DNA from 2 places in the Shewanella sp. SG41-3 genome. Region 2 is predicted to be linked to the other one. Evidence: predicted binding sites of a transcription regulator. Region 2 holds the regulator's gene; the other holds the start of a gene.
The links. The regulator sigma-54, encoded in region 2, starts transcription at its own class of promoters, with help from an activator protein. The targets are predictions, from matches to a motif close to GTTGGCACGNNNNTNGNNT.

Region 1 (4,885 bases), on a different contig from region 2:
ATTGAAGCAATAAACTTCATGAAATGGTTATTATCAGCTAATAAGTAATCCCCCCTAACGCTTTGCGTTAATCATTTACTCTGTTATTTAATAAACTCATTTCTCGGTATTCTCCTCTCAATTACCGATGTTTATTAAAACAGAGTAAAATGAATAGCTCACTAGCTTATTTTCAAGTTACTCTTCAATTTTAAACCCCAAGTTAACCATCTAAAAAACCTATTTCTCTTACTATCAATACCTTGTAGCAAAAATGCATCCTGCACTGGTGTGATCAAACCGAGTGAGGAAATTTTCGTTGGTATCTTGGTAACATGGTTTTATTGCCTAAGGCTCCCCCCTGATGTATGTAAAGAACATTGGTGGCACTGACAGCCTGACTATTTAAATAATGTTGTAATACTAAAAAGCCAACCGGATCATACAACAATTCAAATTCAATTCCCGACTGGCAAACTGTTTTCCACATATCAAAACAACGTTGTGATAATTTCCCAAAATGATATTTATGACCATCATTAATAATTCTAGGAAAATAAATCTCATCAACTAATTGTGAAAACTGTTGGCGTAAATATTTATCTCCGCCAACGGTACTGCAAGTTAACACCTCAATAGCAAAAACTTCCGTTAATGATAATTGAGTCAGTTGTTGAATAATTTGTTTATTTAAATAAGCCGCAGTGGTCCCCGTGCCTGAGGGGAGAAATACCATCAACTCATTTAGTCGTCGATCTTGAGCCCATTGAATAATTTCACTGGCGAGTTGTGTTATCCCGGTTTCGGCATACCCACAACGTCCACCTTCGGGAATAAATAGTAATTGATTTTTATCTGTGTAATTTGGGTGCGACGACACAATGTATTGCATGGCATCGTCTAAATGCATACCTTGAAGATTTTCGGCATCGGCCAAATGACTGACATCAATAATATTGGCACCATTTTGTATCGCAGCAGCATAGTTACCCTGAGGATGTTGTAACAAGAATGTGTTGATATGACTTACATAGTAATCAAATTTCCATCCTTGCAGCTTTGCAAGTACAGACAAGGAGTACAATGAGTTGGCTTGTGCCGAGCCCGATGCCACTAGCTGGGTAACGTGTGAATAATCATGATGGAGGAAATGATAAAATTTACGCGCTTTATTACCACTAAAATCAGCATGTAATAGATCATCCCGTTTAATATAGATGCTGCGTCCATCAAAATTCATCGCTTGTACTGGGCTTATCGAAAACATACATTGCCTTAATCAACTGTAATATGAGTATTTTAACTAAAAAATGATAAATCTCATCGATTCATTTGTATTACTCATCACACACACCTAGTCATAAAGTAAAAAATTAACATTTAACCTATTATAATCAAACAGTTAAAAATATGGCATGAATATCGCTATATTCTAAGTAATATTGACTATTGATAGGATTGAAAATGTCACTTTTACGCTTAATCTTTAATATTGCTTGGTTTCTTATGGGTGGTTTTATCATGGGCCTAGCATGGTGGTTGGTGGGGCTATTATGCTTTATCAGTATCATTGGTATCCCATTTGGCCGTGCATGTTTTGTTATTGGCGAGCTGGCTTTCTGGCCATTTGGGCAAGAAACGGTTAACCGAAAACACATTTCAGGCCAAGAAGATATTGGCACTGGCACGTTAGGTTTAGTCGGTAATGTTATATGGTTTTTATGCTTTGGTATTTGGCTTGCGATTGGCCATCTAGTCCATGCATTGGCTTGTTTTGTAACAATTATAGGTATTCCTTTCGCGTTACAACATCTTAAGTTAGCCTTATTAAGTTTAACCCCTATTGGTCAAACTGTTATTGCCAAACCGACTTATTAGCATTCATTAATAACTGTTGAATGACCACTGTTATAAAAAGCCGATAGCACAGTGCTATCGGCTTTTTATTTGCCTAATTGTCTTCGCAGCGTGTACATTGCCATAATCAAGCACAGAAAAGTAATTCACTCTCTTTAATGACAGTAATGGAATCGCATGAACTATTGGTTAATGAAGTCTGAACCAGATGACTTTAGCATTGATGATCTTCAGATGTGTGAGCAGCAAACGGTTGCTTGGCAAGGTATTCGTAACTATCAAGCACGTAATTATATTCGCGATCAAATCGCATTGGGTGATCTAGTGTTGTTTTACCACTCTAGCTGCAAAGTACCTGCCATTGTAGGTTTAGCCAACATTAGCAGTCAACCTCAAATTGATGTCAGCGCTTTTGATGACCGCTCAGCGTATTTTGATATGAAATCTGACGCCACTGGACCTCGTTGGTGGCAAGTGCATATTCAATTTGTGGCCAAATTCTCTAACCCAGTCAGCTTGAAGCAATTGAAGGCAGATCCCTTACTGCAAGATATGGTACTAGTCGCTAAAGGTACTCGCCTGAGTGTTCAGCCCGTCACACAAGAGCAATACCAACACATTATGAAACTAACAAACGTAGATTAATAACCTTGAATTAACCACTGGGTTGCTGGTCGCTAACAGGTAACTATCCTTTTAAAAGCCGCTTCCTAAAGACTGCTCAGACAATTAGCGCTAAATCGTCTGAGCATCTAACTGCGAACGAAAATGAATAAGATCAGCCAATGCCCAGATTAGTTAATCATCCGCCCTATTCCACCAAGCACAGATCCTTCACCCTGATCTTTGCCACCACGAGATGGTGCATGAGCAATAATTCTGTCAGCCATGCGAGAAAACGGTAAGCTTTGTAACCATACTGTCCCATGACCTTGTAAGGTCGCAAGAAACAAACCTTCGCCACCAAACACCATTGATTTTAAAGAACCAGCGCGCTGAATATCATAATCAATCCCGGGCGTAAATCCGACTAAACACCCAGTATCAACTCGCAATGTCTCACCACGTAATTCTTTTTTTATCAGTGTGCCACCGGCATGCACAAATGCCATACCATCACCTTTAAGGCTTTGTAGAATGAAACCTTCACCACCAAAAAAACCGGTTCCTAATCGCTTATTAAACTTCATACTCACTTGTGTACCTAAAGCCGCTGCTAAAAAGCTGTCTTTCTGGCAGATAAGTTCGCCTTGATGTTGAGCTAAGTCGATCGCCAAAATAGTCCCAGGAAACGGCGCAGCAAATGCCACTTTTCGTTTATGTTGACCTTCATTGGTAAAGTGAGTCATAAAAATCCCCTCACCCGAAATGGCACGTTTACCAGCCCCCAGTAGCTTGCCAAAAAAACCAGATTCAGGCTCAGAGCCATCACCCATTTTAGCCTCAAAACTAATATCTTCTTCGATATAGGTCATCGCGCCTGCTTCAGCAATCACTGATTCATTTGGATCAAGTTCAACTTCAACAAGCTGCATACTAGAACCGATAATTTCATAATCTACTTCATGGCATTTTCTGGTCATTTTCATTCCTTAAAAATTTATGATTGATTGTTGTCGCCTAACATTGTTGTCGCCTAACAAAGCTAAATAATTTCCCTGTAACAATGTTATAAAATAACAAAAGGATCCGCAATTTAACACGACAACTTTTCACTGTGCTAGGCTGCCCAATAAATCTGTTGATGGCTCTCCAGACGTATGCCAATGATTAACCCAATCCTGCACCACTTAACCCTAATTGTTGCTGTTGCTGATATTGGGCAAATTCTTGCAAAATTAATTCAGTAAATAATTGCCCTGCTCGACCAAGTGGTCGCTCTAAAGTTGATACTAGTTGCGGGGTAAAACTAAACCGATTACCACCAATAAAATCAACTTCAATAAGTTGTCCTTGATGTAATTCTTCAGTAATTAAAAAATCCGGCATCCAGCCAAAACCTAGGCCTTTTAGTAAGGCATTTTTTTTCATGATAAAGCCCGACAAATAAAAGACTTTATCGCCGCCAAACTGCATTTCATCGCGGTCACGTTTACCAGGAGATGAATCTTCAATGGTCAACTCTACATGTTGCTGTAACTCAGGCAAACTAATCCTCTTAAGCTGACTTAATGGATGCTGTGATGATGCCACCAGCACACTGGTAATGGTAGGCAATGCTTTAGGATGATAAGAGGGCCCGGTACGATAGTCTTTCACTAGCATTAAGTCGGCTTGATCACGTTCAAATCGATGCTGTACCCCGCCTAAAAACTCCATATTGAGTTGAATTTTAGTGGGTATGTTATGCTCCGACATCCGTTTTAAAGCCGTCATAATCGGTTCCATCGGCAGTGCGCCGTCTATCACTAATTCAAGTTTAGGTTCCCATCCTTGACTAAAGCGACTGGCAAGATGTTCAATATTGGCTAAATGCTGTAATAAGCGCTGCCCTTCGGCCAAAATCACTTTACCTTCGGGGGTTAATTCCGCTCGATAATGATCTCGATTAAATAATGTTACCCCCAGATGTTGCTCCAGTTTTTTAATCTGATAGCTTACTGCCGATTGTGCCTTGTGTAACCGTTCTGAAGCTTTTGCAAAACTTCCTTCTTCAACAAGTACTTGCAGTACATTAAAGGCATCTATATCTATTCGCATAAGATTTCCACTGTCCCGTTATCCATACACAAATGTAAAGCTAACATAACAATCAAAAAAGTCGATTGAGTTGAGTTATTTATTATTCTTTTTTTTGTTGATCTTTACCACTAAATTGTTAGTTAGATCACATATTGGTTTAGCCAATGAGATTAGGCCATAACAATAAATAACATAAACGCCACGACACTCGCAGTCGATTCACCATAGGACAATCACATGCCATTCTATGTTAAGCAAGGTCAGATCCCGACCAAACGTCACATTGCCTTCGAAAAAGATAATGGTGAGTTGTACCGTGAAGAATTATTTTCGACCCATGGCTTTTCAAATATTTATTCCAATAAAT
Region 2 (4,885 bases):
ACTGATTGTAGTCAATGAAAAACATCAACCGATCGGAGCATTAAACATGCTCGATATGGTTAAAGCGGGAGTCATTTAATCATGTCAGAATCAACCACCAGCCACCAAGGATTTTACGGCCCTATCAGCAATGATATTTGGCAACGCGCTCAAAAAATCAAACTGTTAATCTGTGATGTCGATGGGGTATTTTCAGATGGTCGAATTTATCTCAGCAACGCTGGCGAAGAACTCAAAGCGTTTCATACTCGCGATGGTTATGGTGTTCGATCTATCCTGACAAGCGGAATGCACGTTGCTGTCATTACTGGCCGCAAATCAAAGATTGTCGAAACTCGCATGACCGCATTAGGTATTAAACATATTTATCAAGGTATTGATAACAAGTTTGAGCCATTTGAACAACTCCTATCACTGTATAATGTCAGCGCAGACGAAGTCGCTTATATTGGCGATGATATGGTAGATCTCCCAGTTATGAAAGCAGTTGGTCTTGCCGTGTGTGTCGGTGACGGGCACCCATTTGTTAAGCAACATTGCCATATGACCACCTCTCTTAATGGTGGCCATGGCGCGTTACGAGAACTCACTGATTTACTGCTTTTAAGCCAAGATAAATTTGCCAGTGCTCATGGTATGAGTATATGAATAGAATCACTCTAGGTATTGTGGCTTTTTTTGGACTTGCTTTTTTCCTCTACTGGCAAGCGCAAATAAAACGCAGTGAAATGGATGCTGTGAAAGTTCGTGGTATTGAACGTCCCGACTTTGTAGCGGATAACCTACGCACCACAGAATTTAATAAACTCGGTTTAATTGCTAGTCGAGTCAGTGCCGAACACATGGAGCATTACGCCTCAAGTGACATTACTCACTTTACTAAACCTGTTTACCTCATTTACCCTGAAAACGGCCAAGCGCAATGGCAATTAAGCGCAGATAGAGGCCAATTGAATAAAAATACCAGCCAAGTCATATTAGAAAATAATGTTATTATTGATGCCATTAATATAGAAGAACCCCTGCAGTCACTCAGTACCCAAGCTGTTTCGGTGGATTTAACCACTATGATCGGCACCTCACAAGAGATGGTGTACATCAAAGGTAAAGGGTTTATTATTCAAGGTTTAGGTCTACATGCCGACTTGAATTCGCAAAAATTATCGCTACTCAGCCAGGTAGAAGGAACATATGAGCCACATTAATCGCCTCAACACTCACGCCAATGTTATGTTATTTGGCAGCATATTTTGCCTGCTGAGTTTACCTACCATAGCGAAACAAGGTGATCTTCAACAAGAGTTGAAAATTGCCTCAGTAAGCCAGTCTGCTGACATTAAAAATAATCAAATTGTTTTTAATGGTCCTGTTACCGTTACCCAAGGCACTATTAACATTAATGCTGATGAGTTACGGGCGTTTACTCCCGAAAACAGCACCAGTAAAAAACTCATCGCTATAGGCAACCCTGCAACGTTTTCACAAGAGTTAGACGACGGTCAAATTGGCACCGCCAGTGCCAACGAAATAAGCTATGATCTTGCTACCACTACACTGACATTGACAGGTAATGCCAAACTGGATCAATCTGGTAGCCAAGTAACCGGTAACCGTATTAAGTACAACATTAACGCTCAAGAGCTGATTGCTGAAAGTACTGGTACAGGGAAAGATCGCGTTATTACTATTATTCAACCTGAGAATTTCCAAGACGAGACTGCACCAAAGCAAAAGCTCCCTGAAATTCCTGTTAAAAAGCAGATCAAACCATGACCCAAATAACCCTAACGGCTGAAAATTTAGCTAAAAGCTATAAAACTCGTCAGGTTGTTAAAGATGTGAGTTTAACCGTTAAAACAGGCCAAATTGTTGGTCTTTTAGGCCCCAATGGTGCAGGTAAAACAACCACGTTTTATATGGTTGTCGGCTTAGTGCAAAGCGATAAAGGTCGGATCTTAATTGATGATGACGACTTAACCGCCGACCCAATGCATCTTAGAGCTCGCAAAGGGATTGGTTACTTGCCGCAAGAAGCCAGTATTTTTCGCAAACTGACCGTATACGACAATATTATGGCCGTATTGCAGACTCGCAAAGAACTCACTACCGACCAACGGATTGAGCAAGTAGAGCATTTATTAGAAGAATTCCATATCACCCATATTCGCGACAGCCAAGGCATGTCGTTGTCTGGTGGGGAACGTCGTCGAGTAGAGATAGCGCGCGCGCTGGCCGCTAATCCTAAATTTATTTTGCTCGATGAGCCTTTTGCGGGGGTTGACCCTATTTCTGTCATCGACATAAAAAAAATCATTCAACAGCTTAAAAACCGCGGCTTAGGGGTATTAATTACCGATCATAACGTACGTGAAACCTTAGACGTCTGTGAGCGCGCTTATATTGTCAGCCAGGGCAATTTAATTGCCGAAGGCACACCTGATGAGATATTGAGTAATCAACAAGTTCGGGCTGTGTACTTAGGTGAACAATTCAAGCTATAGTTACTTTACTGGCCTTTTAGTCTATCTAACTCATTTCATTGAACGATATCTAAATAGCGTTAAATGTCATTGATGTATGTGACAATCGATTACAGTTTTCGAGATTGTCATTTTTATGGAAATCATCTAGGGATAAGCGGTAAATGAAAGCGTCACTCCAACTCAAAATGGGTCAACACTTAACCATGACCCCTCAATTACAGCAAGCGATCCGCTTACTGCAATTATCGTCATTGGAGCTACAGCAAGAAATCCAACAAGCATTGGACTCAAACCCATTGCTTGAAATAGAAGATGAGTTTTCTCAAGCAAAAGACTCAGTAAAAGAAAGTCGCGACCAATCGGACACCGACTTTAGTGACAACAGCGTGGTCAATATAGAAAAAGACACCTCAACAGTCGACACAGCAGAATCCATGACCAAAGAAACCATGGACGATTTAGCTATGGATACCACATGGGATGAAGTGTACACCGCCTCTCCAATGTCAGGTTCAGGCAGCGCTAGCATGCGCGATGATGATATGCCATTCCAAGGTGAAACGACTGAAGGCTTATATGAACATTTAGAGTGGCAAAAAAATCTCACGCCATTTTCTGACACTGATCGAGCGATTGCTACCGCGATTATTGATGCCATTGATGAACGCGGCTATTTAACCCAAAGCACTGAAGATATTCTCGAAGCCATGGGTGATGAAAGTGTTGAACTAGATGAAGTTGAAGCGGTATTAAAACGTATTCAACACTTTGATCCCGTTGGTGTTGCCGCACGAGATTTAAGCGAATGTTTATTCATTCAATTAGCCCAATATGCCGACACAACCCCACATATAGACAATGCCCGTCTGCTCATTAAAGACTATTTAGATTTAATTGCTGGGCGCGATTTTAGATTATTGATGCGCAAAACCAAGCTCAAAGAAAACGAGTTGCGTGACGCAATCACCTTAATCCAGTCACTTAACCCTCGCCCGGGCTTGTTAGTCACCGCTATTGATGACGAATATGTTATTCCTGATGTAACCGTACTAAAGAAGAATGGCCGTTGGGTTGTAGAGTTAAACCCAGACAATATGCCTAAAATTGGCGTTAATCAACAATATGCAGCCATGGCTAGAAGCAGTAAAAACTCTGCCGATAGCCAATTTATTCGCGGTCATTTACAAGAAGCTAAATGGTTCATCAAGAGTATCGAAAGCCGCAATGAGACCTTATTGAAAGTCGCCAATTGTATTGTGCAATTTCAGCAAGGTTTCTTTGAATATGGTGAAGAAGCCATGAAACCTATGGTGCTCAATGATATTGCTGAAGCAGTAGAAATGCATGAATCAACTATTTCACGGGTTACCACTCAAAAATATATGCACACACCACGTGGGCTATTTGAATTAAAGTACTTTTTCTCTAGCCATGTCAGCACCGACGATGGCGGAGAATGCTCATCTACCGCTATTCGTGCTTTTATCAAAAAACTGGTTGCAGCAGAAAACCAGCAAAAGCCATTAAGTGACAGCAAAATGGCCCAACTGCTGGCAGATCAGGGGATCAACGTTGCGCGTCGTACGATTGCAAAATACCGCGAAGCGATGCTCATTCCGCCCTCAAACCAACGTAAGAGTTTATAACCTACAAGGCAACGGAGGATTTTTATGCTTATCAATATGACAGGTAGAAATATCGACATTACCGAATCTTTACGTGAATACGTTCAAGGTAAATTTTCAAAGCTTGAACGACACTTCGATCAGATCAATAATGTACACGTTGTGCTCAATGTAGAAAAATTACAACAAAAAGCAGAAGCTAAAATCAACCTTAATGGTGCAGAGATTTTTGCCATGTCAGAAAGCACTGATATGTATGCTGCAATAGACGCCCTGATCGATAAACTCGACCGTCAGGTAATTAAACACAAAGAGAAGTATACAAAACACTAACGATGGAACTTTGTACCATTCTGCAGCCGGAATGCACTACCTGTGCCACACCGGGCAGTAAGAAAAAAGTACTGGAACTCATCAGCAATTTAGTCGCTGCCCAGTACCCACCCCTATCTTCGCAAGAGGTTTTTGAAAGCCTATTAGCGAGAGAGAAAATGGGTAGCACAGGTATAGGAAATGGCATTGCGATACCTCATGGTAGATTAACGACCATAGAACATCCGATCGCAATATTTATTAAATGTGAAGAAGCCATTGCCTTTGATGCAATCGATAAACAGCCCGTGGATATTTTATTTGCTTTGTTAGTACCTGCAGATCAGTGCCAACAGCATTTAAGCACGCTATCAAGCGTGGCTCAAAAATTAAGCGATAAGCAAATATTGAAACAGCTTCGTAAAACTCACGACTCAACAGAACTTTATCGGGTTATTACTGCAT

Region 1: H5164_RS13995 (YccF domain-containing protein) is a predicted target of sigma-54. The motif match lies at 1,389-1,407, and genes of this name have one in related genera.

What each region holds. Positions count from the first base shown of each region.
Region 1 is NZ_JACJFJ010000006.1:299,915-304,799, forward strand. It holds gene H5164_RS13985 (hypothetical protein) at 1-48, shown strand, start outside; gene H5164_RS13990 (1-aminocyclopropane-1-carboxylate deaminase/D-cysteine desulfhydrase) at 275-1,246, opposite strand; gene H5164_RS13995 (YccF domain-containing protein) at 1,444-1,857, shown strand; gene H5164_RS14000 (EVE domain-containing protein) at 2,014-2,481, shown strand; gene H5164_RS14005 (TIGR00266 family protein) at 2,631-3,419, opposite strand; gene H5164_RS14010 (LysR family transcriptional regulator) at 3,607-4,536, opposite strand; gene H5164_RS14015 (homogentisate 1,2-dioxygenase) at 4,756-4,885, shown strand, end outside.
Region 2 is NZ_JACJFJ010000003.1:210,022-214,906, forward strand. It holds gene H5164_RS06960 (KpsF/GutQ family sugar-phosphate isomerase) at 1-79, shown strand, start outside; gene kdsC (3-deoxy-manno-octulosonate-8-phosphatase KdsC) at 82-648, shown strand; gene lptC (LPS export ABC transporter periplasmic protein LptC) at 645-1,205, shown strand; gene lptA (lipopolysaccharide transport periplasmic protein LptA) at 1,192-1,773, shown strand; gene lptB (LPS export ABC transporter ATP-binding protein) at 1,770-2,501, shown strand; gene H5164_RS06985 (RNA polymerase factor sigma-54) at 2,645-4,129, shown strand; gene hpf (ribosome hibernation promoting factor) at 4,154-4,441, shown strand; gene ptsN (PTS IIA-like nitrogen regulatory protein PtsN) at 4,444-4,885, shown strand, end outside; gene rapZ (RNase adapter RapZ) at 4,884-4,885, shown strand, end outside.